3 regions of the Rossellomorea sp. H136 genome follow, and region 2 is predicted to be linked to each of the others. Evidence: riboswitches for the same ligand, from Rfam matches in the RefSeq annotation. Region 2 holds a riboswitch; each other region holds the start of a gene.
The links. Region 2 has a riboswitch for cobalamin ahead of metE (5-methyltetrahydropteroyltriglutamate--homocysteine S-methyltransferase). Riboswitches for the same ligand answer to the same signal wherever they lie in the genome.
Positions count from the first base shown of each region.

Region 1 (10,905 bases), 2.1 Mb from region 2:
GTCGCATCGATCTTTCAATTTATCCCAAGACAATTATTATTATCCATTCATTTAGGGTTTGCTTTGTCACTTGTCTTTCTTCTGTTTCCTGCCAGGAAACAGAACCTGCGAAAAGATAAAGTGGCGTGGTATGACGTCGTTCTCTCTGTCATATCTGTAGGAATTGGTGCATACTGGCCGATTATGCAAGATGACATTGTCAGCAGAGTAGGCATAATGACATCACTTGATTTTTATGTTGGTTTTGCTGCGATGATCTTAGTATTGGAGGCAACCCGTCGTGCAGTCGGTTTACCCATCACGATTATCGCATCTACTTTCATTCTCTATATGTATTATGGACGGTTGATGCCTGGATTCCTTGCGCATAGGGGATATGATTGGGACGATATCGTTAAAACGATGTTCTTTACAAGTGAAGGGATTCTTGGTACGCCATTATATGTTTCAGCAACCTTCATCTTCCTATTCTTATTATTCGGGGCCTTCCTCGTTAAAACAGGCGTAGGGCAATATTTCAATGATTTAGCTGTGGCTATTGCCGGTAAACGCACTGGTGGTCCTGCTAAGGTTGCAATCTTCTCGAGTGCCCTGCAAGGAACGATCAGTGGGAGTTCCGTTGCGAACGTTGTAACATCTGGTTCCTTTACGATTCCAATGATGAAAAAGCTAGGCTATCGTAAAGAGTTTGCAGGTGGAGTAGAGGCAGCAGCTTCAACGGGTGGTCAGTTAATGCCGCCAATCATGGGAGCTGCAGCATTTTTAATGGTTGAATTCATCGGTGGAATTTCATACTGGGATATCGCAAAGGCTGCCACTATCCCTGCTCTTTTGTATTTTACAGGGATTTGGATTATGACTCATTTTGAAGCGAAGCGAATCGGTCTTCGTGGTCTTTCAGACGAAGAAATGCCTAATCGTAAAGAAGTTTTAAAGAAAATTTACTTATTAATGCCGATTCTTACGGTCATTATTTTATTAGTCAGCGGTATGAGTGTTATGCGTGCAGCACTTTGGTCAATTGTTGCTACGGTCGTCATTAGCGCGATTCGAAAAGAGACAAGGATTGGCTTTAAAGATGCAGTCGACGCACTCGTAGACGGTGCACGTACTGCGCTTTCCGTAGCTGTTGCAACTGCGGCTGCAGGGATGATTGTCGGCGTAGTGACAAAAACGGGATTAGGGCTGACACTTGCGAATGGTTTAGTTGATCTTGCTGCTGATCTAACAAATTCATCAGAAGGTAAATTAATCCTGACCCTAGTATTTACGATGATTGCATCGATTGTATTAGGTATGGGATCACCGACAACGGCCAACTACGTAATCACGTCCACAATCGCGGCACCTGCGATCATCCTGTTAGGTGCACCTGAGTTAGCGGCTCACTTATTTGTCTTTTACTTTGGTATCATTGCAGATATCACGCCACCAGTGGCTCTTGCAGCATTTGCCGCCGCCGGGGTGTCAGGAGGAGAGCCGATACGGACCGGGGTCAATTCTGCTAAATTAGCGATTGCCGCCTTTATTATTCCGTATATGTTCGTCCTGTCACCTGAGTTGCTGATGATTGATACAACGATCCCGAGATTATTATGGGTTGTCTTTACGGCGATCACAGGAATGATGGCCATAGGGGCAGGGATGATCGGGTATTGGTACAGAAGAGTGTATGTGATTGAACGTTTCCTTTGTGTAGCAGCCGGTTTAATGCTGATCTATCCAGAGGGAAGCACTGACATTATTGGTTTAGTATTATTTGCTGTCATGCTCTCGTTACAATTCTTCATTAAAAGAGAAGACAAAACACCAAAAAAAGCAACAGCATAAACAAATACGTGAGGCTGACCCATTATTAGGTCAGCCTCACGTATTTTAGTTTCCAACTAGGATATGGTACGTTTCTTATAAGGGAGAAGGGGATAAGCGGCCAAAATATCTTGTAGTCTGAATCTGCGGAACTCTTGTCGTAATAAGCAATAGGCCAGGATAATATCCCCATCGACTTTTTTTACGATGATTTTTCTTTTCGTACAAATGGACTCAGGAGTCATATATATGATTTCAATGGGACGTTGGTCCATGAATGATCGCTGTAATACCGTATTCATTTGTGAGCTCCTCTCCTGGAATGGTACTCACAGTATATGCGAACGAATGTTCTTTCATACATGAATTCCCAGAAGAAAAATGTATAGAACAAAAAATGATTGACATTTTTCTCATCATGACTATAATTTAATATATACCTTTCATTTCGACTTGTTAGCTCAGTGGGAGAGCACTTCCTTGACAGGGAAGGGGTCGTGGGTTCGAATCCCTCACAGGTCATACAAAAAGAAAGCCTGCATCTTATTTAAAAGATGCAGGCTTTCTTTTTTCATATGTAGACATATCTTTATGAAGGACTATCAGTGTCAAAAGGCAAACATAGGCTTGCCTTTAAATTAATGTAAAAAGGACTCTGTTGGAATTCACGTAAGAGTCCTTGCCAAAATCATATTAAGATATGATCACTTCTTTTAGTTAACTTCTAATTCTTCCTCAAAGTAAAACGTGCCAGGATGTTCTTTTACGATATATGAGTATCGCTTCATATTTTTAACGTATTGCCATTTCAATATTGTCACTGTTTCGCCAGTTTCCTTTATCGTAACCATTGCGCCATTACTAAACCGATTTTTTGTGGATTTCATTGGGCACTCCCTTTCATATTCTCTCATTATACCACAGTTTACCCTTCATTTTAGAGTCCCATTAGTGATAAATCTTGATAAACATAATGGTAGCGCTTTAACAGGTATGAAGGTAGTAATTTAGTCATATCAACAGATTATTTGATGGGGGTAATATTGTGTAAGAGGTCTGACTTTCGAAACTTCTCCTTGAAGAACTTGCTTATTTGTTTCATTACTGTTATTCTATAGAAGAATTATTTTTGTCCGGTATACGAGGGAAGAACAAGATTTGGTTTTCACCTGATATCGCAAGAATAGTAATACATTGTGTGTAACGCACTTTAGGAGGCAACAAACATGGAAAATGGTAAAGTAAAATGGTTTAACGCAGAAAAAGGTTTCGGATTCATCGAAGTTGAAGGTGGAGACGACGTATTCGTACACTTCTCAGCGATCCAAGGTGAAGGTTTCAAATCTCTTGACGAAGGTCAAGAAGTATCTTTCGACGTTGAACAAGGTGCTCGTGGACCACAAGCAGCTAACGTACGTAAAGCATAATCTAACTTTACAAATCCAAAAACAGACTCATTCGTGAGTCTGTTTTTTTATGGGGATATTTAAGTAACCGGGAAAATTGAGAATAGATGGGCGTCTTTCCAATATGTCCGAAATTAAACGGCCGTTATAAGCTTCATATTTCTATGATTTATTTCCTAAATCTTTCTTCGTCAATTCACTGCGAATATTGAGTTCTTTCGAGAATTCATTATCGCTTTTTTTGTTGTTTGGGTATTTGTTTTTTCGTTCACGATTGTCATTTTTATTAGTCATCGTTGTCTCCTCCTAAACCGTAAATGGTTGTTACATTCTTATTCTTAACAAGTGATACATCGATATCCTTGGTAAGTAAGGGAAAGGCGATTGGAGAATTTCAGAATACCCATACAAGATGGTGGAAATGGCGACGGATATTGAAATGGGCAGGGTCCTCGATGGTTTGATCGCCGTATATATGGATGGGAAAGATGTCGTGACGAAGGTTCCAGGTCCAAAATCGATTGAATGACTGGAAGTTTAAGGATAATAAAGTTGCTCATCCCTGTCCCAATCCTTTTGCCACCCGTGTTATAGTAAAGAAGTGGTAAAAGATCATAGGCAAATGGGAGAGAGAAGATGAAACAACTGTGTGAAAAAGTCATTGAATTCAGGAATGAACGAAATTGGGATGCCAATCATAATGAAAAGGATCTTGCCATTTCCATTTCATTAGAGGCAAATGAACTCCTGGAAAATTTCCAATGGAAAACAAGCCGGGAAGCAGTGGAAGCGACACGTCAAAATATAAAAGAAGAAATGGCTGATGTCCTGATTTATTTAGTCCAGCTGGCTGATAAAATGGATATCGATTTAGAAGAAGAAGTATATGAGAAGTTGGAAAAGAATGCTCTGAAGTATCCGAAGTAATGATTAGGGACGGACCTACCGAAAAGGTCCGTCCCTTTACTTGTTCATAATCGTCAGGAAACCCTGAACGCCTGATGTCCTTTACCATACAATAATGACTATATTTTCTTAATGGAAATCGCGTCACGCATTTTTTGCAGGGAAGATTTGGATAGATCTTTTCTTTTCATCATGGTGTTAACGTAGAGGGCATCGACAATACTAAGTTGACTAATTCTTGAAGCAAGTGCTTCAGATCGATATTCGGTTTCTTGAGATACCGTAAATAGAGGAATGTCGACCCCGTTGCTTAGAGGGGATTTGGCAAAGTGAGTAATGGCAATGGTCGTTACCCGATTTTTCTTCGCTACGTCCAATACTTCCAATAAATCTTTGTTCGATCCTGAATGAGAGATAAAGACGATCACATCAGCATCGGTCAATTGTGAAGCGGAGATCAGCTGCATATGGGGATCATTGTACGCTGTAGTGGTCATGCCTGTTCTGAGGAACTTATGATGAGCGTCCATGGCAACAAACCCCGATCCACCCGTACCATAAAATTCTATTCTTCTGGCACCTATCATCCCTCGAATAGCTTTCGTAAACATTTCCTCGTTCAGCATGCTTAGAGAATCCTCTAATGTTCTGATATTGGACCTGAACACTTTTTGGGCAATAACGCCTTCAGAGTCCTCTTCATTGATTGTTTCATGAATATCTTTGATAGGGGTCACCAGGTCGGATGCAAGAGAAATCTTCATGGCCTGGTAGCCTTTAAAGCCCAAGCGTTTACAGAATCGGAAGACTGTAGCATCTGCAACGTTCAGTTCTTCCGCTACACCACTGATGGTGGAGTGGATAATTTTTTCTGGATTAGCAATAATAAATTCTGCAATCATCTTTTCTTTTTCACTGAATTGAGAGTAATGAGAACGGATACGAGGTAAACAATGCTGTACTTTTTCCTCTTTCATGCAGGGGAAACCTCCTCTAAGCGAATTCTTCATGAAAATAATTTTAACCTACTTCATGAAATAAAAAAATATTATTTCATAAAAATCCACCACGGAAAATTATTTCGTATTATAATATATACGGTGAAAATATAATTACTCGAAGTGAAAGGAATGATAAATATATGAAAAAACAACAAATAGGGGTTGCTGGTGTCGGAGTGATGGGGAAGAGTCTGGCTTTGAATTTCGAAAGCAGAGGCTATTCCGTTTCCATCTATGATGTGTCTAGTGAGAAGGTAAGAGAAGTACTTGAAGAGCATCCAGAGAAGAACATGGTCGGTACTCATGATGTAAAAGAGTTCGTACAGTCATTAGAAACACCACGAAAAATATTGATTATGGTTCCAGCCGGTAATATTACAGATAAAGCGATTGAATCATTGCTTCCTCATTTAGATCAGGGGGATATTCTGATTGATGGAGGAAACACATACTTTGAAGATACGATTCGCCGCAATAAGGAACTTGGTGAAGAAGGAATCAACTTCATCGGTGCAGGTGTCTCAGGCGGAGAAGAAGGCGCTTTATACGGTCCTGCTATCATGCCGAGCGGTCAAAAGGAAGCATACGATTTAGTCGAGCCTTTCCTGACAGCAATTGCGGCCAAGGTAAAAGGCGATGCGTGCAGTACATATATCGGTCCAGATGGATCAGGCCATTATGTAAAAATGGTCCACAATGGAATTGAGTACAGTGATATGCAGCTTATCTGTGAAGCGTATTATCTTATGAAACATGTATTGGGTTTAAGCGCACCTGATCTGCATGAGATATTCAAAGAATGGAACGCGGGGGAGCTCGACAGCTACCTGATTGAAATCACGGCAGATATTTTCACAAAGGTGGATGAAGAAACAGGAAAACCCCTTGTTGACGTAATCCTGGATACAGCAGGCCAGAAAGGAACAGGGAAATGGACGAGTATTTCTGCACTGGAATTAGGTGTACCATTATCGATCATTACTGAATCTGTATTTGCCCGTTTCATCTCTGCCATGAAGAAAGAAAGAGTGAAGGCAAGTAAAATCTTAAGAGGACCAAGAAATATGGAGTTCTCCGGTAACAAAGAAGAGTTTATCGAAATGATTCGTAAAGCGTTGTATTTAAGTAAAATTTGTTCATATGCACAGGGTTTCGCCCAGCTTCAATCTGCTTCTGAAGAGTATAGTTGGAACCTGAAGCCCGGCGAGATTTCCATGATTTTCAGAGGTGGTTGCATCATTCGTGCAGGCTTCCTGGAAGAAATCAAGAAAGCGTATGATCGTGAACCGGGATTAACGAATTTGCTGCTCGATCCGTATTTCAAGGAAATCGTTGAAAACTATCAGGAGGAAGCGAGAGAAGTGGTGGCTACAGCCATTAAATTAGGTATCCCTGTACCGGGTCTTGCGAGTGCTTTAGCATATTATGACAGCTATCGCTCTGAGTCATTGCCAGCCAATCTCCTTCAAGCTCAACGTGATTATTTTGGAGCTCATACGTATCAGCGTGTGGATAAAGAAGGGACATTCCATACAGATTGGTTATCTAAATAAGAAGAAAGCCCTGTGGGAATCCCACAGGGCTTTTGGTTAACGTTTCATTCTTTGCTTGATGAGTCATTTTTCGTATGATGCTTATTTTTCTCGTCCCACTGCTCTTTTTTTAAGTCATCGAGGGGAATTGGGTCTACATTTTGCTCACTTTCATGCTGATCGAGAATGCCGTCATGATCTTTATTGATTTGTTCAGGATTGTCATTTGCCCTTTTCGTCATAATCTTTCATCCTCCCTTAATGAGTCGTTGTTGTACCATACCCTTCTTGAGCAGGTGAAAACATCGGGAGAATAGAACATAAGAAAGCCACCTAACCGTGTAGGTGGCTTCTTTGGTAGAGCTTTAGATTTTTACATCAACTTTAGCATTTTTCTTTAAATCTTCTACATGCTTAACAAGTTTTTCTTGTTTTTTCTGTTGTTCTAACTGAGTCTTGATTTGAGGTTTAACTTCTTCAAATTTTGGTGCATCCTTTGATTCACTCTGAGCTTGCTGACTTGCGTACTGATCGTAAAATTTCTTCATTTCATCTTCAGAGACTTCTTCTACTTTGATTTCTTTTTCAACGTAGTTTGTGTATTTGATGTTTTCAGCGATTTGAGTTTTTAATTCGTCCATCGTGAATCCTGCTTTTTTCATTGCGTCTTCAAACTTCTTTTCATCACCGTACTGCTTTTTAACTTCTTCCAGTTGTTTATTGATTTCATCTTCTGATGCCTTATATCCTTTTTCATTGGCTTGCTGCATAAGGAGTGTTTGTCCAACCAGGCTATCAATTGTTTGTTCCTTGATTTTCTTTGCTGCATCTTTACTTGTTGGGTCTTGCCCCATTTGTTGATATTGCATTTGTGATTGAGTCAATACGTTATTGAAATCTTCACCTTTAATTTTTTCGTCGTTTACAATGGCAACGATCTTATCTTTTTCAATCTTTTGCTCATCCATTTTCTTCTGCATTTCTTCCATTTGCTTTGCTTGCTCTTCCTGAGCCTGTCCATCGCTTTTTTCTTCTGTTTTCGCTTTATCGTCAGCTTGTTTTTGGCTCTCCTCGTTCGAACCGCAAGCGGCTAGTCCAATCGATAATAAAGCTAATAGTAAAGTCGTTAATAATTTTTTCATAATAGACTCCTTTCAGAAGTAAGGTGTGATTTCAAAAAAAATCACTTAATGCGCATTTTAAAGGAAAAGCCCGTAAAAAGAAAGTATTTAAGCCAAAAAGTATAGAATGTAATGAGGTTGAAATACAGTGCATTACTAATATGGTCCCTATTCACTATAGTGTATGCGGTTACATTCGACTATCAACTGCCGGACAGTAATGATAATGTAAGAAGACTTTCACCTGGTTTCTAAAAAAGAGGCTGTTTAAATCGAGAACTTTTCCTCCATTTAAACAGCCTATAAAAAATATTGGGGACCAAAGAATACTGTCAAACAACCTTCTATTTGAATTATATAGAGTGGCTACATTTTCTTCAACTAACATTTAGGAAGGTGTCGGCTGACTAGTATCCTTTAGTAGGCAGTATTCAATCTTCTTCTATTCTTTTCATGGAAAATAATAATTATAAGCATATTTTAAAGGAAGGGTTTTCCTTCCTTTCCTTCAACATGTTACATCTCTTGACTTTAAGAGGGTAATAGAGTGATACTATTAAAAGATTTCAACTTCTATACAAAATGAATAGTTTCACTTGTAAATTCATTTTTAATCGTTTATGATGGTACAGAACACAACATTTTGTGTTCTGTTTAATTATTTTAACTATATATTGATTATAACCTGTGAATAGGGTGTCTGAATGGACTTAAAAGGGAATCCGGTGTGAATCCGGAACTGTCCCCGCAACTGTAAGTGCTGACGAAATAAGGAACTGCCACTGTCATATACGATGGGAAGGCCTTAGAGTAGGGTGAAGCACAAGTCAGGAGACCTGCCTTGTTTATCACGTGTTATCTTCTTCGGGAATTGGGAGGATAAAGCGAGGATTGGAATAGGACCAATAGTCTGTTCACATATCTTTCGTACATAAAACCCATCCGTTTAGAAGGATGGGCTTTTTTTGTATCCTTCCCACACTGTATAAATTGGGAGGAATTATGATGTCAATCGTATCACAGGAACAGCCGATAACTATGGAAGTAAATGCAATTCTTACAAATCTCCACAATCGCTTTCCACAACTTCATTTTAAAGAGTTCGACGAAAAGACTTATAAGTATGCAGACGGTCAATCTGAATTGAGTAAAGATAAACTTTATCATTTCATGATCCTCACGGCAGTAGAACGGATCTCTGCCCATGAACCTGATTGGACGTATGTGGCTGCAGAATTATATTTAATGAAACTTTATCGTACCATCGCTTATTCAAGGAGAGTGGAAGAAAGCGAGTTGTACAGTTCCTTTTATGAATTAATTCAAGGCTTGACTGATAGGAAACTATATACACCCGCACTATTGGAAGCATATAGCAAAGAAGAAATTGACGCTTTGGGGAAGATCATGGATTCATCTAAAGACCATCTGTTTACGTACATAGGGATTGTCACATTAACAGAGCGGTATTTAACTAAGTCCCATGATGGTGAAATCCTTGAATTACCTCAGGAGAGATTGCTGATCATCGCCATGACACTATTTAAGAACGAACCCAGTGATAAGCGGCTGGCGCTTATTGAAGAAGCTTACTGGGCCTTGTCTAATTTGTATATGACGGTTGCAACTCCTACGTTTGCCAACGCCGGCAAAAGCCATGGTCAGTTATCTAGTTGTTTTATTGATACGGTAGCAGATGATTTAAGAAGTATTTATGACAGTAATACAGATGTTTCCACATTAAGTAAAAATGGTGGAGGTCTCGGTATTTATATGGGGAAGGTCCGTAGCAGAGGAAGTAATATCAAAGGCTTCAAGGGAGTAAGTTCTGGTGTTATTCCATGGATGAAGCAATTAAATAACACAGCCGTATCCGTTGATCAATTAGGACAACGTCAAGGAGCGATCGCTGTTTATTTAGATGTATGGCATAAGGATATATTTCCTTTTCTTGATACACGATTAAATAATGGAGACGAAAGGCAGCGTACTCATGATCTTTTCACTGGAGTAAGCTTACCGGATTTATTTATGGAACAAGTGGAAAATAGAGGGGATTGGTATTTATTTGATCCTCATGAAGTGAAAATGGTAATGGGGTATTCCCTGGAAGATTACTATGATGAGTATGAGGGAGAAGGTTCGTTCAGGGAAAAGTATTGGGAGTGTGTAGAATGTCCTGATCTTTCCAGGGAAAAGGTTCCAGCAATTGAAATTTTCAAGCGGATCATGATTTCCCAGCTCGAAACGGGAACGCCATATATGTTTTACCGTGATACAGTCAATCGGCTAAATGCCAATCAGCATAAGGGGATGATCTACTGCAGTAATTTATGTACGGAAATCGCCCAGAATATGAGTGCGACCGTCATGGAAGAAGAGGTTATCAAGGACGGGAAAATCATTACCTATAAATCTCCGGGGGATTATGTCGTCTGTAATCTGGCATCTGTTTCTTTAGCTAAGACAATCATGGATGATGAGTTGGAGAGAGTCGTGTCCATAGGAGTGAGATTACTTGATAATGTCATAGATATTAATAAACTTCCAGTCCTGCAAGCCCAACTGACAAACAGGCGCTATAGAGGGATTGGATTAGGAACCTTTGGCTGGCATCACCTCCTTGCATTAAAAGGCTTGAAATGGGAGAGCGATGAAGCAGTTGATTATTGTGATTCACTATACGAAGATGTTGCTTATTACACGATAAAAGCAAGTCATGAATTAGCGAAAGAAAAAGGTTCCTATCCATATTACAGCGGTTCCGACTGGTCGACTGGAGAGTATTTTTCGAAGAAAGGATATTCTGGACCGAGGTGGGATTCACTCAGGGATGATGTTTCTTCGAAAGGAATTCGAAACGGATATTTAATGGCCGTTGCGCCCAATTCGTCCACTTCGATCATAGCAGGCTCTACAGCAAGTATCGATCCTTTGTTCAGATTAGAGTACTCGGAAGAAAAGAAAGATTATAAGATTCCTGTTACAGCACCTGATTTATCACCTAAGACGACCTGGTATTACAAAACGGCTTATAACGTAGATCAGCACTGGAGTATTAAACAGAATGAGAAAAGACAACGTCATATAGATCAAGGAATATCGTTTAACTTGTATGTGCGGAATGATA
Region 1 is NZ_CM166371.1:1,755,995-1,766,899, forward strand. It holds gene ACYH0O_RS08895 (TRAP transporter permease) at 1-1,830, shown strand, start outside; gene ACYH0O_RS08900 (WYL domain-containing protein) at 1,887-2,111, opposite strand; tRNA gene ACYH0O_RS08905 (tRNA-Val) at 2,260-2,331, shown strand; gene ACYH0O_RS08910 (cold-shock protein) at 3,036-3,236, shown strand; gene ACYH0O_RS08915 (hypothetical protein) at 3,378-3,509, opposite strand; gene ACYH0O_RS08920 (nucleotide pyrophosphohydrolase) at 3,852-4,142, shown strand; gene ACYH0O_RS08925 (MurR/RpiR family transcriptional regulator) at 4,241-5,098, opposite strand; gene gndA (NADP-dependent phosphogluconate dehydrogenase) at 5,263-6,675, shown strand; gene ACYH0O_RS08935 (hypothetical protein) at 6,720-6,896, opposite strand; gene ACYH0O_RS08940 (SurA N-terminal domain-containing protein) at 7,020-7,796, opposite strand; cobalamin riboswitch at 8,453-8,633, shown strand; gene ACYH0O_RS08945 (ribonucleoside-diphosphate reductase subunit alpha) at 8,778-10,905, shown strand, end outside.
Region 1: linked by a shared signal. The riboswitch ahead of ACYH0O_RS08945 (ribonucleoside-diphosphate reductase subunit alpha) and the one ahead of metE (5-methyltetrahydropteroyltriglutamate--homocysteine S-methyltransferase) in region 2 are both predicted to bind cobalamin.

Region 2 (10,905 bases):
AAACATTCATACAACAAGGGAGTGGGTCATTCGAAACTCTCCTGTCCCTGTAGGTACAGTACCGATTTATCAAGCACTTGAAAAGGTTAACGGGATTGCAGAAAATCTTACATGGGATGTGTACAGGGATACATTGATCGAACAGGCGGAGCAGGGGGTTGATTATTTCACCATTCATGCAGGTGTATTATTGCGGTTTATTCATCTGACGGCTACTCGCACAACAGGCATCGTCTCCCGTGGAGGTTCAATCATGGCACAATGGTGTCTTGCCCATCATAAGGAGAACTTCCTTTATTCACACTTTGAAGATATATGTAAGATTTTAAAAGCCTATGATATCTCCGTTTCGTTAGGAGATGGATTAAGGCCGGGGTCAATAGCCGACGCAAATGATGAAGCACAATTTGCAGAGCTTGAAACATTAGGTGAGCTAACCAAAATTGCTTGGAAGCATGATGTACAGGTGATGATTGAAGGACCTGGTCATGTACCGATGCATATGATTAAAGAAAATGTGGATAAGCAAATGGAAATCTGTCATGAAGCTCCTTTTTATACATTGGGTCCCTTAACGACAGATATTGCACCGGGGTATGATCACATTACTTCTGCCATAGGGGCTGCCATGATTGGCTGGTTTGGAACAGCCATGCTGTGCTATGTAACACCGAAAGAGCATCTGGGATTACCTAATAAAGATGATGTGAGAGAAGGTGTCATTGCTTATAAGATCGCAGCACATGCAGCAGATTTAGCGAAAGGGCATCCAGGGGCACAAATTAGAGATAATGCCGTTTCTAAGGCTCGGTTTGAATTTAGATGGAATGACCAGTTTAATTTATCCATGGATCCTGAGCGTGCAAGAGAGTTTCATGACGAAACTCTTCCTGCTGAGGGGGCAAAAACGGCCCACTTTTGTTCAATGTGTGGACCAAAGTTTTGTTCAATGAGAATTTCACACGATATCAGGGGCATGAAGGCAACCGATCTTGACGATGTCCAAAAGGATATAGAAAGAGGATTGATAGAAAAATCGAAGGAGTTTGTGGAAAATGGATCAAACATCTATCGATAAACCGAGCTGTCATGTACTCAAATTGAAGAATGATATCGTAACACTCAATCAGAGAATCATTCAACTCGAAAAAGAAGTGAAGAGCATTCAGGAAAACTGCAGGCATGTCTTCTATGAGACTGATGTAACAAGGTCTTGTATCAAATGTCATTATGTAGAAAGTACCTATTATTAGAAAAGTGTAAGTTATTGATTAAATTTCTTTTGACAGCTCATATGTACCGTGCTACGATTATTACAAATTTCGAAACAGTAGATGAATATGTATGTAACTCTTATTGAGAGAGGTGGAGGGACTGGCCCTGTGAAACCCGGCAACCATTCAACCGATGTGTTGAAAAGGTGCTAATTCCTGCAAAGCAAATTGCTTTGGAAAATAAGAGAGGATTCTAATAACATGAAACCCTCTCTATGGTAGTTAGAGAGGGTTTTTCGTTTTTATGAAAGAAAAATTTAATAGAAAAATGCAATAGGTGCTGAGTCATGCTCAGCTAAAAGGGAAGACCGGTGAAAATCCGGCACGGTCCCGCCACTGTGATGGGGAGTGACTTATCATTCAACCACTATTTCTGTTGAAATGGGAAGGGATAAGGAACTGTGAACCTAAGTCAGGAGACCTGCCTGTTGTATGCGCTTATGCTCTACGTGGATATAGAGAGGGGTGAGGAATACGTGTTGAGAATACAAGTTGGTCTCAACTCTAGTTAGTGATACGTATGAATCTCTCTTTCATTTGAAAGGGAGATTTTTTTGTTGATGACAATCAAATCAAGATAAGGAGTGAGGAATGAATGAGTAAGGTGATCAGTTCGAATTTAGGATATCCAAGGATCGGTGAAAAGCGTGAATGGAAAAAGACGCTGGAACAATTTTGGGCAGGGAAGATTGAAAAGGATTCCTTCTTAGAGCAAATGGAGGAAATACGAGTCAACCATTTGAAGAAGCAATTAGATCAGGGGATTGATTTAGTTCCGGTTGGAGATTTCAGCCTATATGATCATGTGCTTGATACAGCCGTCATGTTCGGTTTGGTTCCCAAGAGGTTTCATTATAGTGGGGGTAAGGTCTCTCTTGAAACGTATTTTGAAATGGCTAGAGGCTCAAAGGACGCGGTGGCATTAGAAATGACAAAATGGTTTAACACCAACTATCACTATCTCGTTCCTGAACTTGATGGGATCGTACCCCAGTTAGTGGAAAATCGTCCCCTGCATTTTTATAGAGAGGCAAAAGAAAAAACAGGGATAAAAGGGAAACCGGTTATCTTAGGTCCTTTCACTTTTGTGAAATTGTCTAAAGGGTACGAAACCGGGGATTATAAAACCCATGTTGATCAATTTGTCCCTCTTTATGCTGAAGTATTGCGTGAATTACAGGAAGAAGGTGTTGAGTGGGTACAGATGGATGAACCGATATTGTGCACATCCATCGGGGATGAGGAGATAAATCAATTCAAAGAAGTCTATCAAACACTTAAAGAATCCTGCCCCGGGTTAAAGATCATCCTTCAAACCTATTATGATAGTTTGGAAAGGTACCAGCGGGTGTTGACACTCCCGGTAGATGGCATAGGGATAGATTTTGTGTATGATCGAGGAGAAAATTTGGCTGCGCTGAAGAAATTTGGTTTTCCTAAGGATAAATTCTTGGCTGCCGGCATTCTTGATGGCAGGAATATTTGGAGAAGTAATCTTGCGGATACCCATTCACTTCTTTCGTTCATTGCAGGATATGTTCCAAGTGATCGGTTGATCATACAACCATCATGCAGTTTACTACATGTACCTGTAACCTTGCAGAATGAAGAAACACTTGGCCCCCCCCTCATTGACGCTCTATCATTTGCTGATGAGAAATTACATGAAATCACTGTTTTAACAAAGGGGATACGTAATGGAGCTGAATCAATAGAAGATGATATCGCTCAAAGTGTAACGGCGATTAAGAATTTAAATGAATCTCCGCTGCGTAATAATAGGGAGGTGGAGGAAGAGGTTGAAGAATTGCATCCCGACAATGTCGGGAGAAAGGATCCTTTCCAAGTTCGTAAACTGGAACAGGCCAAGTACTTTTCATTACCTTTTCTACCCACCACTACAATCGGCAGTTTTCCTCAAACCCAGGAAGTGAGAAGGCAAAGGTTGAAATGGAGGAAGGGAGAACTTTCTGATGGGGAGTATCAGCAATATATTCATGCAGAAATCAAACGTTGGGTTGAAATTCAGGAACAAATCGGCCTTGATGTGTTTGTACATGGTGAATTCGAGCGGACGGACATGGTTGAATTCTTTGGTGAAAAATTAGAAGGTTTTCAATTTACGAAGTATGGGTGGGTACAATCATACGGTTCCAGATGTGTGAAGCCACCACTCATATATGGTGATGTGAATTTTAAAGAACCCATGACCGTTAGAGAAACCGTATACGCTCAATCATTAACGGATAAACCGGTTAAAGGGATGTTAACGGGTCCTATCACAATTCTTAACTGGTCATTTGTTCGGAATGATGTATCACGTTATGAAGTAGCTAATCAAATCGCGCTTTCTCTCCAAAAAGAGATAGAGGAATTAGAAGCCAATGGAATTCGTATGATACAAGTCGATGAACCGGCACTTAGGGAAGGACTGCCTTTAAAAAATAAAAATTGGGAGCAATATCTTAAGGCTGCCGTTTACGCTTTCAAATTAGCCACTTCATCAGTACAGAACCAAACCCAGGTCCATACACATATGTGCTATTCGGATTTTGAAGACATTATAGATGCCATCAATGATCTGGATGCTGATGTCATCTCGATTGAAACATCAAGAAGTCATGGGGAATTAATCCATGTTTTTGAAGACAATACGTATGACAAAGGGATTGGTCTGGGGGTATATGACATACACAGCCCCCGGGTGCCGAAGCGTGAAGAATTAATCCGTAATATACATCGGGCTCTTGAAGTGCTGGATCCCCATTTATTCTGGGTCAACCCGGATTGTGGTTTGAAAACACGTGGAATTGATGAGACGGTATCAGCGCTTAAAACAATGGTGGAAGCGGCGGAACAAGTGCGTGAAGAGATGCTGCTTAAAAAGGAAAGTTAATAGACGGGAAACGGAGAGAAGTATGATCGAGTGTAGGTGATTACGTTCGATTGATTCCTTTTCAAAACGCAGGACGCAGTTGAAAAATTTGCGTCCTGCTCATAAGGAGAGAAAAGAAAATGCCATACATAGCCATAGGAAGAATCATTCAAGTATTTAATGAATATCAGCCAAATAGCACCATCCTGTATTTGGTGAGTGATAAGGGGATTGATGAGTTCCCCCAAGGGAGGATTTCATTAAAAACCGCTTTAGAATGGCAGGCAGAAGAGAAGATATGCAATGTCTATGCTCCCAGTTAAAGGAAGGGAGAAAAAAATAAGCTTCCCAAAATCCTTCGAATTGTGTTAACTTAATGTTATACATAGTTTACATACACAAGGGGGATTTGAAAGTGAACGGAGAAAAACTAAGGGTGATCATTCATTGTGCTATCTTTGCTGCGATTACGGGGATTTTCGCTCAGATTGAGATTCCACTGCCACTCGTTCCAATCAGTGGGCAAACATTAGCAGTAGGAATTACAGCGACAATTCTTGGAAGCCGATATGGAGCGTTTGCCATGATATGCTATGCAGCCCTGGGAGCAGTCGGTGTTCCTGTATTTGCAGGCTTCAGTGGAGGGGCACAGGTACTGGTCGGGCCTACGGGAGGCTATATATTCGGCTTTATCGTAGCGGCTTTCTTTACAGGCTTCATCCTTGAAAAAACCAAATTCACCATTCCAATGGCGATGATTGCCAATACAGTTGGAATGATCATTACGTTGATCCTGGGTACCATTCAACTGAAATTTGTAGCCGATCTTAGCTGGAATCAGGCAATGGCAGCAGGTGTATATCCATTTATCGTAGTTGGACTTATCAAAGCATTCCTGGCCAGCTGGATTGGGATCACTGTAAGACAACGATTGGTTCAGGCGAGGTTAATCGGGAATCGGAAAGCAGCTGCATAATGAAAAAGTTGACTCTTTTTTGGGAGTCAACTTTTTTATGACTAAAATTTATACAAAGACCAATATCCAATATCCTTGAATCCGATTCGCTTATAAATTTTTCCTGCTTCAGGATTATCATAGAATAAGCACAATTCTTTTCCTTCTTCTAGTACGTCTCGACAAAGCTTTGTCATGCACTCGGTCGCATATCCTTTTTTCTTATACTCAGGATGTGTACAGACAGCGACAATCATCGCAGACATACTGTTTTCGGCGGTTGTGGAAGCAGAAGAAACAAATTTCCCGTCTTCTTCTACGTAATAGCTTCTCGAAACTCCGGCTTCCATGCTATGTTTTCTTTTTTCTATAGAAAAATCGCCACCACTAAATTCAGGGATAGAGTTCAAAAGATCAACAAGTTTAGGTAAATCATTGAGGGTAGCCTGTTTAACATGAGGCAGGTCTTGTCGATCCATTGATTCCGTGCTGTCACATTTCGCATAGTGCATATGTCTTATTGATTTAATTTCTCTGGATAAAAAGGGTTCAACCTGCGTGACGATCCTTTTTAATCCGGAAACGATGCTGTAGTCTTCAGTCTCATTAATGATTGCGGCAAATCCTTCCGCATTAAATTCCCCCATGGAAAAAGGGATGAAGTTTTCTCTGTACTTAAGGAGGATTCCCCTCAATTTCCCTTCCGCATCAAAGTCGCCCCAGATTTTCTGAAAATCCTGTTCATACCCAAAGGCTTCAATATCCCCGATAATAAACAAATTCTCAGCCGGCTGCTGCTGAATGAGCTGCTGGCAAATATCATGATCCTGTTCCGTTAGCTGTCTGATCATCTTGTTCCCCCCTTGTAAATAATCATTATCATACCAAAATTAGAAATATTTAGTAAAGTATTATTTTTTGAGGTATTTCGATAACAGATAGTGCCAGTGAAAATGTCATTTGTATAAATTCATATGGACTAACAGAAGTTAAGAATAGGTGAAAAATTTTTCAGGTGAAATATCATGTGTAGTTTTAAATTCATCGAAATAGGGAATCTTAGCATCAAACACAGTTACTGGGAGGGAAACTCATGCTTTGGACCATTATTGGAATTCTTTTAGTCCTTTGGTTACTCGGATTGATTTTTAAAATCGGAGGAGCCATCATCCACGTTTTACTTGTTATTGCCATTGTTGTCTTTTTATTTAACAGAATCACCGGCCGTAAGAAAGGATTATAATGATAATAAAGATGCTGGGACAAAACTAAAAAACCACGAAATAAATACGAACAATAGAAGTGTAGGTTCTTCATACCGCTAATGATTTCCGTGCAAGACTACGCTTTCCGCGGGTAGCCCGTGAGCCTCCTCGGCAAGCCTGCGGGGTCTCACATAAGCTACTTTCCCGCAGGAGCTATTCCTGTGAGATAAGAATGTCACTATTGCATAAAAAAAGACCCTCCGTTATGATGCAGGTGCTAACCAATCGCTCATAACTAAGGAGGATCTTCACATGCATGATAATCGAAATCGACGTATTAATCAAATTTCTGAAACGACACTAGTTATTGGCATCGACATCGCCAAGCGCAACCACTATGCGTGCGCCGTAGATGAACGCGGACGTGAACTTAGGAAAAGCTTTGTCATTCGTCAATCGCTTAACGGCTTTGAAACCTTTTACGCGACTCTCATGAAGTTAATGGAGACACATGGTAAGAAAGAGGTCATCATAGGCTTTGAACCTACCGGTCATTACTGGATGAACCTCGCAGCTTTTCTAACGAATCAAGGCATCCCATTCGTCCTTGTTAATCCTCTGCACGTAAAACAATCCAAAGAGTTGGACGATAACCTGCAGAGTAAAAATGATTTAAAGGATGCCCGTGTCATCGCTAAGATGATGCCTCAAGGGTATTATAGTTTGCCAAGGGAAATGACGAAAATCGATTCAGAACTCCGCCGGGGGACGGCCTTTCGAGCCCGTTTAAAAGACCAATCGGCCTCCATTCAAAACCGCATCCGACGCTGGCTCGATCTTTACTTCCCTGAGTTTACCTCCGCAATCAAAGGGCTTGGTAAACAGGCTCAGGCTATCTTGAAATATGCGCCTTTACCGGAAGATCTCTTGATTTTCTCTCCCGAAGAACTGATTGGTTTTCTTCAGGAAAAGGGGATTCGCTATCTGTCGAAAAGGAAAGTAGAACGACTACTCCAAGTAGCGGAGTATTCAATTGGACTTCAAGACAGTCCGGAGATGGCGCGCATGGAAATCAGGATGTTACTTGATCAAATGTCCATGTATGAATCACAGATAAACTCGTTAACTGAAAATCTTATCGCTCTTGCCCGTGAGCTGACTGATTTTGATTACCTTTTGTCCATTCCTGGTATCAGCGAATCGACCGTTTTAGAGCTACTTTCCGAAACCGGTTCATTGAAACGTTATAAAGATCCACGCCAACTATTCAAACTCGCGGGACTTACACTCGTAACCAACTCATCCGGTGAATCAAAAGGCAGAAAAAGAATCTCTAAGCGAGGGAGGAGAAGGCTTCGGTCCCTATTATACAAAGCGATGTTGCCATTACTTCACGCCAATCCGGCCTTTAAGACACTTTATGAGTATTACAGTGAAAACCGAGAGAAGCCGGTAACGAAAAAAGAAGCACTTGTGATTCTTTGTCGCAAACTCCTTCAAATCTGTCACGGTCTTAGCCAGTATGAAACGAAATTTGATGCCGAACGAATGATACAAGATATGCCTTTTCTCGCTCCTTATAAAGCAGCATAAACTACTGATATAAAACGTAGTTCTTCTACAACCCAGACACTGAGAAGCCGGCCCATACACGACTTTCGACGATCTATTGATCAGTCCATGCAGGAGCATACGCCGGCCTCTGCGTTAGGGAAAGACCCAACGAAGGAATGTAGGCACAAGATGCCAGGAGATATGGGAGGGTGAGTCCACCTAATAAGCAGAGATCAAAAGTGCCCATAATGAATTTAAGGGAGATCCTTCCAGTCTCTTAACGCAACGCGTAAGTATATTTCCCTTTATTTTGAACAAATGAAAAATGAAGGGAATAAAACTGGTTAACGTCACGCAAAAAAAATTTTATAAAGAGAATAATACGGTTCAAAGCCCTGACATAATAACTTTTCCCGAGGGAGTCTTCGTCTTGCACTCCAATCAACCGCTGGAAACAGCTAAAATCAAATGATTCGAAAATAAATAATAAACCCGAACAAATCTGCCCACTAAGAAGCAGGTTTGTTCGGGTTTGACTTAGGATAAAAAACTTTTGTCCCAGCCTCTTTCCTACGATTAGTCAAGTACTAAATCATAAGTTGAAGGATTATTCACTATTATTTATGCATAGGAAATAAACCTCAGCTATTCATAATTTTAAACTGAGGATATTCATGGTATACTAAACTACATATTATTGGTCCATAGAGACCGCGTGCGAGTAATCGTACTTTGTATTGTTCCTGACCATGGAATATATACATTTTAGTAGCTTATTCATGCAAGCTACAGTGGCAACCTTATCCTTTTTGGAGATAGGTTGCTTTTTTAATTTGTAATAATAATCAACGATATGATTTGATCCTGCTTTTTGTTGGCGGATCATGTTCCGAACAATGAGATATAAAATTTTTCGTCCTTTAGGATTTCCTCGTTTATTAATATGATCTTGTCCTGCGTATTTTCCAGACTGATATCTTCGAATATCAATACCCACAAATGCGTTGACTTTTTTATGATTAGAAAAGCGAGAGAGGTCACCAAACTCACCGATAAAAAGTCCTGCGCTAATGTCACCCACCCCAGGGAGACTGATAAGTACTTCAAACTCAGGAAGCTTTTTTGCCTCGTTAATCAACTGGTTAGAAACGTGTTCTTTTTCCTCTAATAAACGGAGGAGTTGTTTTGCATAGTATTGAACTTTTGATGTTTGAATACTCGCTGAAGAAATAGCTGGATAGGATTCCTTGGCGTATTCTATTATTTGACTTGCCTTCTGTTTAGCACGATTTTCTGAAATTCTTTTCGTGGTACTTTTTTTCAAAAGGTTCTTGATTTTTGTTTGGCTCTTTTCTAAGACAAAGTCTGGATGAGGAAATAGGTCCATCAATGTTAAGGAGTAGGGTGTCATTTTACTCGAGAAAAAGTGTTCAAGCTCTGGAAAACTTAATTGTAGTGCATTATGCAAGTACATTCGCATACGTTTTTTTTCTTCCTCTATTTCCTGATAAAAGCGAGAAAGATCCCGGAGTCGACTATATATTTCTGGTTGTTGGATTTTTTCTACTCGGCAATTTTGTTGATGAACTTGTGCTAATTTGTGAGCATCATGCTTGTCCGTTTTCCAGCTTCTTAGAGTCCCTTGTTCTAGTTGTTTTTTTGCCTCAAGAGGGTTTAATAAAGAGTAGTGCAATTGGTTCTTTTGACAAAAGGTTTCAACTGGTTTTGAATAAATACCTGTTGATTCAAAAACAAGAATAGGTTCTTCAGAAAGGTTTCCGATCTCATCAAGCAGCGTTTGAAAACCAAACTTATTATGAAGAAATTCCCCTTCCGAAAGACAGGTTTGACCATCGTAAATCACTTTGTAGCTTTTCCCCATAGAAATATCTAAAGCAATTACTAATTCCAAATATTTTCCCTCTCTTCGTTGTCCTTTTGAAAGACCTTCACTTATTCATTTTGATTCTAATTTCCTATACACGAGCTCATGGCCCCAACATACTTAAACCTGATTCAAAAATGAAAGTGAAGAGGCTCGGTTTTTGATACGGATTCGAAATCCTTGAGGCTTTGGTCGAGCTTTCTTTCACTTCTCACTATAACTCTAAAAAGAAAAATAGTGGGTAAAGACATCCGTCGATGACTTTACCCACTAATCTTAGTATGTTTATTATATAGACTATTTAACGGCTGGTCCGCCTTTAAGTTCGATTTCAGATGGTACGTTTGAGAACTTCTTGAAGTTTTCGTTGAATTTGTGGGCAAGTTCTTTTGCCTTCACTTCATAGGCTGCTTCATTGGACCATGTTCTCTTTGGTTGAAGCACTTCGTCTGGAACACCAGGAACGTGAACTGGGATGTTCAGACCAAAGATGTCGTCCGTTTCTGTTTCAACGTGTGTCAGTTCCCCTTCAAGCGCTGCTTGAATCATAGCACGAGTGTAAGATAACTTCATGCGGTTACCAACACCGTATTCTCCACCGGTCCAACCAGTGTTCACTAAGAATACTTGAGCATTGTGCTCATCGATTTTCTTCCCAAGCATCTCAGCATAACGAGTTGCAGGGAGTGGCAGGAATGGTGAGCCAAAGCAAGTCGAGAATGTGGCTTGTGGTGAAGTGATTCCGCGCTCAGTACCTGCAAGCTTCGATGTATATCCGCTCAAGAAGTGATACATCGCTTGTTCTTTCGTCAGTTTGCTGATTGGAGGTAATACCCCGAATGCATCTGCGGTTAAGAATACAATGGTATTTGGATGTCCTGCAACACTTGGTTCAACGATGTTATCCATCGCTTGAAGAGGGTACGCAGCACGAGTATTCTCTGTTAAAGTGTTATCCTCATAATCAGCGATGCGGGAATTGTCATCGAGAACCACATTTTCAAGGACAGAACCGAAACGGATCGCATCAAAGATTTGTGGCTCCTTTTCACGTGTCAGACCGATACACTTAGCGTAGCAGCCACCTTCGATATTGAATACACCGTTTGGAGACCATCCGTGCTCATCATCGCCGATTAAACGACGGTTTGGATCTG
Region 2 is NZ_CM166371.1:3,904,153-3,915,057, reverse strand. It holds gene thiC (phosphomethylpyrimidine synthase ThiC) at 1-1,078, shown strand, start outside; gene ACYH0O_RS19925 (hypothetical protein) at 1,056-1,253, shown strand; SAM riboswitch class I at 1,351-1,461, shown strand; cobalamin riboswitch at 1,533-1,717, shown strand; gene metE (5-methyltetrahydropteroyltriglutamate--homocysteine S-methyltransferase) at 1,870-4,170, shown strand; gene ACYH0O_RS19915 (hypothetical protein) at 4,290-4,472, shown strand; gene ACYH0O_RS19910 (biotin transporter BioY) at 4,559-5,125, shown strand; gene ACYH0O_RS19905 (GNAT family N-acetyltransferase) at 5,167-5,955, opposite strand; gene ACYH0O_RS19900 (lmo0937 family membrane protein) at 6,198-6,347, shown strand; gene ACYH0O_RS19895 (IS110 family RNA-guided transposase) at 6,622-7,902, shown strand; gene ACYH0O_RS19890 (IS110 family RNA-guided transposase) at 8,558-9,775, opposite strand; gene pckA (phosphoenolpyruvate carboxykinase (ATP)) at 10,046-10,905, opposite strand, start outside.

Region 3 (10,905 bases), 1.1 Mb from region 2:
ATAAAGGCAAACTAGCAATCATAATAAAAACCGGAATCAGCAACGGTTTAACAACATGATTGCCGTGATTTGCTTAGGAGGAGCAATCATGAGTGCCCTGGCTGGATGGAGCACAGGATTCTACCTTTTCTCAGGAATAGTATTACTTGCAGCCTCCATCGCGCATGGGGGATTCTGTGTCGGTTGCTTTATCCGGTTTCAATGGAAAAGGTTCCAATATAAAAGGTCTGTACAATAGCCTATTGACAATGAATTCCACTACATTGTAAACTAATCATGAATTAAATTACTGTATACAAAGGGAGTATGTTTTATGTTAGGTGTCGTTCTTAACTAACCGTGAAATGAATACGGACATTTTGCAGGCAATAACCTTAAAAACAGGTTATTGAAGAAGCTTATTTAGCTTTGCCTTCAAAGTGTAGTTAAGAACAATGGTCATAGCATACTCAACCCTTTAATAGGAGAGCTGTGTCTTTGTGCACAGCTCTTTTTGTGTACATGAATCGGGAAATCTGTGTTGTCGTTTCTAACTTCAAGTTATGAACGATTCACGTTTTACGTAGACACATGCGAATATTATTGGTAAGTCAGTATACGAGTGAGTAAGACCACAATGGACATTGTTCGTTGTGGTCTATTTTTTTATATGGAGGAGAAAACATTGAACAAAAAGACTTTTCAAACATTAGAATTTAACAAAGTGAAGGAAGAATTGACACGGTATGCCCTTACAGAAGAGGGGAAAAAGGAATTAATGAATATAATGCCATCCATCAACAAACGCCAAATTGAAATGCGTTTAGGTGAAGTAACGGAAGCTGTAAGTATCCTGGAAAAAAGTGCAAGTATACCGATTCACGCTTTGGATGGCGTTGAAAACATTGTAGCAAACCTGAATAAAGGGGTGCCTTTGAAACCAGATCAATTTACAAGCCTCTATTATTTTCTAGATGCGTGTAAAAAAATTAAAAAATTCATGGAGGATAAAAAATGGGTGGCTCCAAGGGTATCCTCATATGTTTATTCAATTGAAGAGATCCCTGAGATTGGAGAAGAGATTAATCGATGTATCCGTAATGGAAGAGTAGATGATCACGCCAGTAAAGAGTTGTTAAGGATTAGAAAACAAATGGGGATTCAAGAGGATCGGTTAAAGGATAAAATCCAAGCGATTGTAAAGTCAGCTAAATATAAATCATACCTACAAGAATCGATTGTCAGTCAGAGAAATGGCAGGTATGTTCTCCCCATCAAGAAAGAATATAAAGGAAAAATGAAAGGAGCCGTATTGGATTCATCTGCTTCAGGATCGACTCTCTATATTGAGCCTGAGGAATTAAGCATTCAACAAGATCAGCTTTTATATTATAAACTTGAGGAAGACCGTGAAGTTGAGAACGTCCTCTGGGCGCTAACAGGACTGGTTCAAACGTATGAAGCTCAATTAAAGCTGGCGATTGAGACCATGGTGCATTACGATGTCCTATTTGCTAAGGCAAAGTATAGCCGTTCCAATGATGGAGTAAGCGCCATAGTAAATGAAAATCATCAAATACATTTAATAAATGCGGTTCATCCCCTGCTTGGAAAACAGGCAGTACCACTATCCATTCAGATGGGTGAGGATTTTCATGCATTAGTCATAACCGGACCTAATACTGGAGGTAAGACAGTCGCCATTAAAACGGTGGGACTTCTCACCCTTATGACCCAATGCGGCCTTCATATTCCGGCAGAAAAGGGCAGTGGAATCAGTATTTATCAAGATATTCTTTTAGATATAGGGGATGGTCAAAGCCTTCAGCAAAATTTAAGCACATTCAGCTCCCATATAAAAAATATTATCGATATATTAAAGGATACAAATGATCATACCTTGGTTCTGTTAGATGAGCTTGGTTCCGGGACGGATCCACTTGAAGGAATGGGGCTGGCTACAGCCATCCTGGATCAATTATATGAAAAGGGAGCCACGATACTCGCAACTACCCATTACAGTGAAATAAAGCATTTCGCAGAAGAGCATGAAGGCTTCGTGAACGGGAGTATGGAATTTAATATTGATACATTACAACCTACGTATAAGCTCGTAGTGGGTAAGGGAGGCGAGAGTCAAGCATTTGCCATTGCGTTAAAACTGGGAATGCACCCTGAGATCATTGAAAAAGCCCATGAAATTACGTATAGAGAAAAGCAATGCTATGACCTGGGAGAAATCGATTATCATGCAAAGAAGGAAATGGAAAAGCAGGTTATCGTAAACAAATATAAAAAGAGGAACCATAGTAAATCTTCATTAAAGGGGGAGAATGGAGTTCAATTATTTAGTATAGGTGATAATGTTAAGATTTCAGCGAGTGGAGAATTCGGGATTGTATATGAAGGACCAGATGATAGAGGAGATTACACGGTGCAAATTAAGGATGAAAAAAGAATTATTAATCATAAACGACTGGACCTTTATGTTTCGGCGAAAGAGCTATACCCCGATGATTATGATTTTGATATTATCTTTAACAGTAAAGAAAACAGGAAAAAAGATAAGCTGATGGGAAAACGATTTGTTGAGGGTTTAACCATAAATCATGACGAATAAACGTAAAAAACGTCCTTAAGCGAATGCTTCAGGACGTTTTTTACGATACCAAAAGGGATTAAAAGGAAATGGTTTACGACAGGTTTGTCAGTATATAAGAAAGGATGATTCCTAATGAAGATAAAAATCCGACAATGGGTCCGCCTTCTTCAAACGCCTCTGGCAGCATCGTAGAGGATACCATGGCTAATAATCCCCCTGCCCCGAACGCTCCAATTATGTAAGATATGCTTTCCGAGGCATCCTGTAAGAGTGTATAACCGAGCAATGAGCTAAGGGAAGAGAGGACGACTACACTTCCCCAAAGGGTAAGAATTTTACTTGTACGATATTGATCAAGCTTGAAACCAATACTGCTTGATAATGATTCAGGTAAGTTACTGATGAAAATGGCGATGATAAACACCCATTGTATTGGTTGGTCCCCTATAAAGCTGACTCCAATAATGATGGATTCAGGTATTGCATCCATTATGGTTCCTACATATATAGCTAATCCTGAGTGTCCATGGGGATTCTTCTTTGACCTCTTTCTTTCACTTCCACCTTTTTTTGAAATAAAGATTTCGAAAAGAGTGAATATGAGCGCCCCTAGTAAGAACATAGATGTGAGATGGAGCAGGTTCGCTTTCCCTTCTGCCTCACTTAGTAAATCAAAGGTTGCAGAACCTATGATCAACCCCGTTCCCAATGCCATGATATAAGCGACAATTCGTTTTGATATGTGCAAATAAATCCCCATAACAGCACCGATTAGTAGGGATAAACTTGTAATTCCTCCCCAAAAAGCAGCCTGGAACATTTTTTCACCTCCATAAACATTCTTCATATCGAGTTTTCCCTTATTGTGTGATGGATTAAACACTATATCAGTCGTTGAATAGTTTTAATGAACTGTGGGGATAGTAAGTTTGAATAATATTTAGGAGGTAGTCAAAATGAAAAAATATTTATTGCTTTCCCTTTTGGGAATAATGTTCATGAGCATATCAGCGGGATGTGGTATGGGGAATAACATGAACGAAGAAGGACAAGAAATGAATAATAGGAATTTGGAAAAAGTGAACTATAAAAATAACCAGGCAAATCGTGATTATGTGAATAATCGTGAGTACGTAAATGACGGCATGATGAGAGAAAATTATTCTCTTGCCGATAAAGAGGCAAATAAAGTCGCTAGTCTAAATGAGGTTGAAAGTGCTTATGTATTAACAACAAATCAAAATGCTTATGTAGCGGTAAAACTTGAAGATAATACGAATGATAATGTCTCAAAAGATTTGGAGAAGAAAATCTCGGATCAAGTGAAGAGTGTAAACGGGAATATAAATAATGTATATATTTCAACAAACCCTGATTTCACAGATAGTATGAGAGATTATGCAGATAAAGCAGAGAACGGAAAACCGATAGAAGGACTTGGCGAAGAGATGGCTGATATGCTAAGAAGAGTATTCCCCGACAGAGAATAATAAAATGGGAAAAAGTCGAACATTGCTTCGGCTTTTTTTATTTATCTGTAGGAAATGGACAGGGAATTCAGTATACTATTTAGAATAACGAAATAAAAGGGAGGAGTGACATTTATGGCTCAATCAGCTGTGAAACCCCTGCAGAATCCTACTATTTACGGAATTCTATTAGCCATTAGCTCTGGTCATTTTATAAATGATACATTACAGGCAGTTGTTCCGGCCATGTTTCCAATCATTGAGAAATCTTTGCAGTTGAGTTATACCCAAATTGGCTGGATCGCATTTGCCCTCAATATGACATCTTCATTGCTGCAGCCAGTATTCGGTTATTATGCGGATATACGTTCGAAACCTTATTTACTTCCTTTAGGAATGCTATCAAGCTTAATTGGTTTGGTAGGATTTGCATTATCCGGCCATTTTTTATGGGTCATTTTGTCTGTGTTATTCATCGGCTTCGGCTCTGCCATCTTTCACCCCGAAGGTTCCAGGGTAGCATATATGGCAGCAGGAAACCGCAGAGGCCTTGCTCAATCTATTTACCAGGTAGGTGGGAATACCGGGCAGTCACTTGCACCATTGATTACGGCATTTATATTTGTTCCATTTGGCCAAAAAGGGGCTTTGTGGTTTTCCTTTGTAGCAATCTTAGGGGTCATTGTTTTATTTCATGTATCCAATTGGTACTCTGAACAATTACGTTCTAATGAGAAGATGAACCGACATAACAAGACAAACGTGAAGAAAAAACCGATTCATAGAAGAATTAAATGGGCAATGGTGTTGGTAGTGTTTTTAGTGTTTGCCCGTTCGTGGTATGGAGCTGGGTTATCCAATTACTACCAGTTTTATTTAATTGAGGATTACGGTCTTTCAATTAAAGAAGCGCAAGCATACATTTTTGTATTTATGTTTGCGGGAGTACTGGGAACCTTTTTGGGAGGGCCGCTGGCAGACCGTTTTGGAAAAAGGAATATCATTTTCTTTTCAATGTTAGGTGCTGCCCCGTTAACTCTTGCTTTACCTTACTTATCTTTAAGTATCGTCTATCCATTTATCTTTTGCATCGGGTTTATTTTGTCTTCAAGCTTTAGTGTAATCGTTGTGTATGCACAAGAGCTATTGCCCCACAAGATTGGAATGGTATCAGGACTAACCGTTGGACTTGCCTTTGGAATGGGAGCTGTAGGTGCAGTCATCTTCGGGGGACTCGCCGATCTATTCACCATTCGTTTCGTCATGATCCTTTGCAGCTTTCTCCCTTTGTTAGGTATGATGACATTCTTGCTACCATCAGATGAAACGGTAAGAGGTTTCCATAAATGTTAACGAATTCTTTATTTTCTAAATTGATGGTTTATTATAAAAATCGCCTCATGTACTATACATAATCATTGAAAAAAGCTATATTTAGTGAATACAAATCTTGAGTAGAGAGATGACTAAGTTAATACTTAATTGAAATAGGAGGAAATAGTATAATGTCTTCTTTAAAACCAGGTACGGTAGTGGATTTATTCGTTGATCATGAAGTACCCTATGGTTTCTTTTTAACGAATGAAATAGATCGTGTGCTATTACACCATTCTGAAATAACAGAAGAAATTCAAGAAGGAGATACTGTGAAGGTATTTCTTTATCATGATAAGGATGTTCGCCTTACGGCCACAATGCGTATCCCTAAAGTACAAGTCGGTGCTTACGGATGGGCTGAGGTAGTGGATAAACGCGAGGATTTAGGTGTTTTCGTTAACATTGGCCTTCCTAAGGATATTTTAGTGTCAGCAGACGATCTTCCTAAATTCCTGGAACTTTGGCCAAACCCGGGCGATCAGTTGTTTTTAACATTGAATCGTGATAAGCAGGATCGCTTATACGGACGATTAGCCACTGAAAATATCATTGAACAGGTGTCTAGAAGAGCATCTACAGAAATGATGAACGCAAAAGTCCAGGGACGAGTGTATCGACTGCTAAGAGTCGGAACCTTCTTCCTATCCGAACAAGGATATCGATGCTTCGTTCACGAGAATGAACGCAAGGCGGAGCCGAGACTGGGAGAGCTGGTTGAAGGGAGAGTCATTGACGTTAAGGATGACGGGAACTTAAATGTTTCATTCTTACCGTTAAAGCAGGACAAAATGCTGGATGATGCAGAAGTCATTCTTGAGTATCTGGAAGAAAGAAATGGAGCTATTCCTTTTTGGGATAAGAGCCAGCCGGATGATATCAAAGATCGCTTTAATATGAGCAAAGCTTCCTTCAAACGAGCCCTTGGAAAACTCATGAAGGAAGACCGGGTTTATCAAGAAGAAGGCTGGACTTACTTAAAAAAGTAAAAACAATAATGGGAGGCTCACCCAGAGAGTGTAGCCTATCCTGATTTTCTTGAACATATATAAAAGAGTGCTGACTAACTGTCAGCACTCTTTTATATACATCAGCAAAAGCTCCGGTGCTTGACGGCGCTGACCACTTTTAATTTGAGAAAAAGGATTCTCCCTTGTGAAGGAGTCCATAGAGTTGTACTATTTGTCCTGGAAGAAGGAGGGGCTAGAAGAGGGAACCGAGCAAATCGGGTGATGTATGGCGATTGAAGTGGAGGACTTCCTCGGTTCTTATCATTAAAATGGTCCAACTCTTATAAATTTATTCACTATTTGTAAAATGGTTAGAAATTTGGGGACTTAGATTCCGAAATTTCAACTGGGGATATTGAACTATTATCTTTACGACCCTCATTCGATTGTAGCGCTGCAAGAGAATATGAGGCAGGTTAAATAATATTCCGTATAGGAACATTACACAGGACTCGACTCCACTATTTAGAATGTAAAATAAAGGTGCCGGTATCATTTGTAGCCAGTGGGATACTTCGGCACAATTCAATTCGTGAAGGAACGTGATCCGCCCCTGTTGAGAAGAGAGGCAGATTTCATTCTTATTTAAGCCACCACGAAACCATCCCCCTCATCAGGTATATATTTCTTCCATTTTTTAATCTTCAAAAACCGAAACATACCACCCCTGGCTTCCATTTAAAGAGGCTGAAAGAGGGGGGACAACCTTTGGAGTTGTTTGGTGGTAAATCTGAATGTCAAAAAGGGAATAACGAAATGAATACTTACACATGCGAAAATATTTATAAGGATGGTCATTTCATCTTTTCATCCTTCCCTTTTTCTAAATAAATGTATCGATCCTTCCACTTTGTGTTTTTCCTCAAAAATGTTGTAAACACCGAGTGGGAAAAGGTCATAACGAAAAATAGAATATGGACTGGAAATAAGAGCGTCTCAAGAAGGGTGAAATTTCCAATCCTGCTAAGAATGAAATACAAATAAACACTTAAAAACAAGTACTGAATCATATAAATATATGGGTCTGTCCATACCATTACCGGCGAATGTATGACAAAAGAAGTGAGAGAGGTAATCCACAAAGAAGATAGTCCCAAAAGGATGATGTTTGTCGATTTTGCCCCGGAAGCGAAACTCTTCGACCACCCGTGGAATAATTCACTCAACCCGTTCCCGAACATTCTCATTGATATGGCATTGCGTCCGCTGACTGCTTCTACTAATTCTCCACATTTTTTTGCACGTCGACCTAAAGCAAAATGCTCCACCATATCTCCTTTGATTGCTTGGTGCCCACCGATTCGTTGATATACATCTCTTGTACACAGGAAACACTGACCAAACCCACCCGAAGGCCTGACCAACCCGGAAAGGAGATGGGTTACACTTGTTGCGGCGAATACCATTAAATGAAACATCATGGATAAAGTCTCATATCCACTATTCATCCTATGATAGGGATGAATGCTCAGAACTCCCTGACATTGCTGTTCTTGATAAGTCTCACATATTCTAAGAAGTCCTGCTTGCTCGAACCATGTATCTGAGTCAACAAACAGTAAGAATTCACCTTTTGATGCTTTCGCCCCGTTCCAATAAGCCCAAGATTTCCCCTTCCATCCATGTGGAAGAGGGGGAGTATCCACGACAGTTGCACCGAACCCTTCAGCTATTGCCTTCGTTCGATCCTTAGATCCATCATTTACAACGATCACTTCAAACGGCTGAATAAATTGCTTCTGAATACTCGATAATAGATTTCCAATCGTCTGTTCTTCATTTCTGGCTGGAATGATGATGGAGCATTTTTTTACGAGAAAACTATTCCTTACATGAATGGACTTTTTGACTGTAGGGATTCTAGTAAACAGGAAAACGGTAAGAATAATAGACCCTAACCAAATATACATTTTTTCACCCTCTGATCTTTTGGTTTTTTACCGACATTTTAACCATTTTCGTTAAAGGTGATACCTTTATTCATCAGGACTGGATGTTTGGTGCATATGAATTCATGTCAAATTTGTTTGAAGTCTTACAAAATGGACACATTGGCATTGGTTAATATGAAAAGGTGAAGGTTAAATTTAAATAATCTTCACCTTTTATGTTTTTACTATTTTTCTGAAGAATGATTATCTACCGTATCCGAGTTATTTACATTCTCTTCATCTTCATCCGGATAGGGGTCAAAGAAATTGACGACTTTCCCTGGGCCTTCAAACCCGATAACCTGCTCTTTGTCTTCTGTATTTTTCTCATTTTTCTTCATACAAAAACTCCTTCCTGCCATTAGTTTGGCGAAAGGAGTTTATTTCATCCCACTATTTAGTTCTTCCAATGATTATCTATAAATTCATCGCGACCTGATTTTGCACGGTCTTGTTTATATTCATCTGGATTATTCTTGTAGAATTTTTGATGGTATTCTTCTGCCGGATAGAAAGTGGAGGCAGGAAGAATGTTTGTGACGATTGGCTTTCTGAATCGTCCACTGACTACTATTTCGTTCTTCGTTTTTTCAGCTAATTGTTTTTGGTGTTCATTATGATAGAAAATAGCTGTGCGGTACTGATCCCCGCGGTCATGGAATTGTCCGCCATCATCCGTTGGATCAATCTGAGGCCAGTATAGCTCTAATAATCTTTCATAAGGGAACAAATCAGGATTATATGTGATTTGAACAGCTTCGTAATGTCCACTTTTTCCTGCTTTTATATCTTGATATGTTGGGTTTTCAAGATGTCCCCCTGAATAACCTGACACAACATCAATAATGCCCGGTAATTCATCAAATGGCTTTACCATACACCAAAAACAACCACCAGCAAAGGTAGCGATTTCTTTTTTTTCATTCATTGCTGAACCTCCTGTACCATATGTGCTCCTCTAAAGCAGTAAAGCGATTGCTTGAAACAGATTTTAACACGAAAGAATGGAGGGGACAATCTATTAGCTCGAAAGGTTGCACCGGTAAATGTTTCGAAAAGAAGTATTACTGCTATTTTCAGCAAAGTTTATCAAATTCCATTCACTATCCATAGAATCTTGTGTATAATTCTGTTGAACGGAATAATTACATATGACATGAGATCAGGTGAAGCGGAAGTGACGATACTTCTTCGCTTCATAATAGGGAAGTTGGTGTAATTCCAACGCGGTCCCGCCACTGTAAATGGAAGTGAACTGTATAAAAACCACTGTGCAAATGTGCATGGGAAGGTGCAGCAAGCAATGACCATGAGCCAGGAGACCTGCCTGATTTATCTCGCACCCATACTACGCGGATAGAAAGGTGTAATATGCATGTTTAACGGTTTAAAGCCTTTTATGCATCTTACACAGCATCTCTAGTCCCACTGGAGATGTTTTTTTGTCTGGGAATAAGTTTATTTACAGGAGGAAAACGTATGAAACACACATTCAAAATCATTATTACACTAATATTATCTCTAGGACTCCTTTCAGCTTGCGGTACTGACGGAGAAAGTGTAGAAAAAAATGAAAATAGCGGGGAAGTCAGTCAGGGACAATCTGCTTTTCCTTTGTCAGTAAACGACGCCCTGAATAATAAAGTCACTCTGGATGAGCAACCTAAGCATATTGTTTCATTGATTCCAAGTAACACAGAAATCTTATTCGAGTTAGGGTTGAATAAGGAAATTGTAGGGGTTTCAGATTTTGATAATTACCCAAAGGAAGCGGCGGACAAAGAAAAAATAGGTGGAATGGAATTTAACGTTGAGAAGATCATCAGTCTGAATCCGGATTTGGTTCTTGCTCATGAGTCCACTGCTGTGTCGGCAGAAGAAGGGTTAGAACAGCTTCGCAATGCAGGGGTAAAGATATATATCGTACGTGATGCCAATAGCTTTGAGGAAGTGTACACCACGATGAAAAACATCGGCACATTGGTCGGAAAAAAAGACGAAGCTGAATCCGTCATTTCTGAGATGAAAGCGGATCTAGAATCCATTAAGGAAAAAGTCAGTGGTGTATCTGAAAAGAAAAAAGTGTATGTAGAGGTTTCACCTTCTCCTGACATATATTCGACAGGGAAAAATACTTTTATTGATCAAATGCTTTCACTTGTAAATGCCGAAAATGTGATGAGTGATCAGGAGGGATGGATCCAAGTTAACCAAGAAGCAGTCATCTCTTTCAATCCGGACGTCATCATTACTACCTATGGTTTTTATAGTGAAAATCCTAAAGAACATCAAGTGATGGGCCGAGAAGGTTGGAAAGATGTAACCGCCATAAAAAATGAAGATGTCCATGACGTACATTCAGATCTGGTCACACGTACCGGTCCGAGATTAGTTGAAGGAGTAGAGGAAATTGCAAAGTCGATCTATCCGGAGTTATTTACAGAATAAAATATGGATAACATACGGATTGGCTGTGACGTTTTTACTTTTCGCTCTCTTTGCCGGTATTTCGATAGGAACCGTCTCTGTGCCACCGATGG
Region 3 is NZ_CM166371.1:2,766,442-2,777,346, reverse strand. It holds partial or broken gene ACYH0O_RS14010 (DUF4395 family protein) at 26-238, shown strand; gene ACYH0O_RS14005 (endonuclease MutS2) at 665-2,599, shown strand; gene ACYH0O_RS14000 (ZIP family metal transporter) at 2,673-3,428, opposite strand; gene ACYH0O_RS13995 (YhcN/YlaJ family sporulation lipoprotein) at 3,538-4,071, shown strand; gene ACYH0O_RS13990 (MFS transporter) at 4,186-5,403, shown strand; gene ACYH0O_RS13985 (CvfB family protein) at 5,556-6,413, shown strand; gene ACYH0O_RS13980 (glycosyl-4,4'-diaponeurosporenoate acyltransferase CrtO family protein) at 6,724-7,008, opposite strand; gene ACYH0O_RS13975 (glycosyltransferase family 2 protein) at 7,229-8,344, opposite strand; gene ACYH0O_RS13970 (hypothetical protein) at 8,551-8,706, opposite strand; gene msrA (peptide-methionine (S)-S-oxide reductase MsrA) at 8,763-9,293, opposite strand; cobalamin riboswitch at 9,512-9,710, shown strand; gene ACYH0O_RS13960 (ABC transporter substrate-binding protein) at 9,845-10,813, shown strand; gene ACYH0O_RS13955 (FecCD family ABC transporter permease) at 10,776-10,905, shown strand, end outside.
Region 3: linked by a shared signal. The riboswitch ahead of ACYH0O_RS13960 (ABC transporter substrate-binding protein) and the one ahead of metE (5-methyltetrahydropteroyltriglutamate--homocysteine S-methyltransferase) in region 2 are both predicted to bind cobalamin.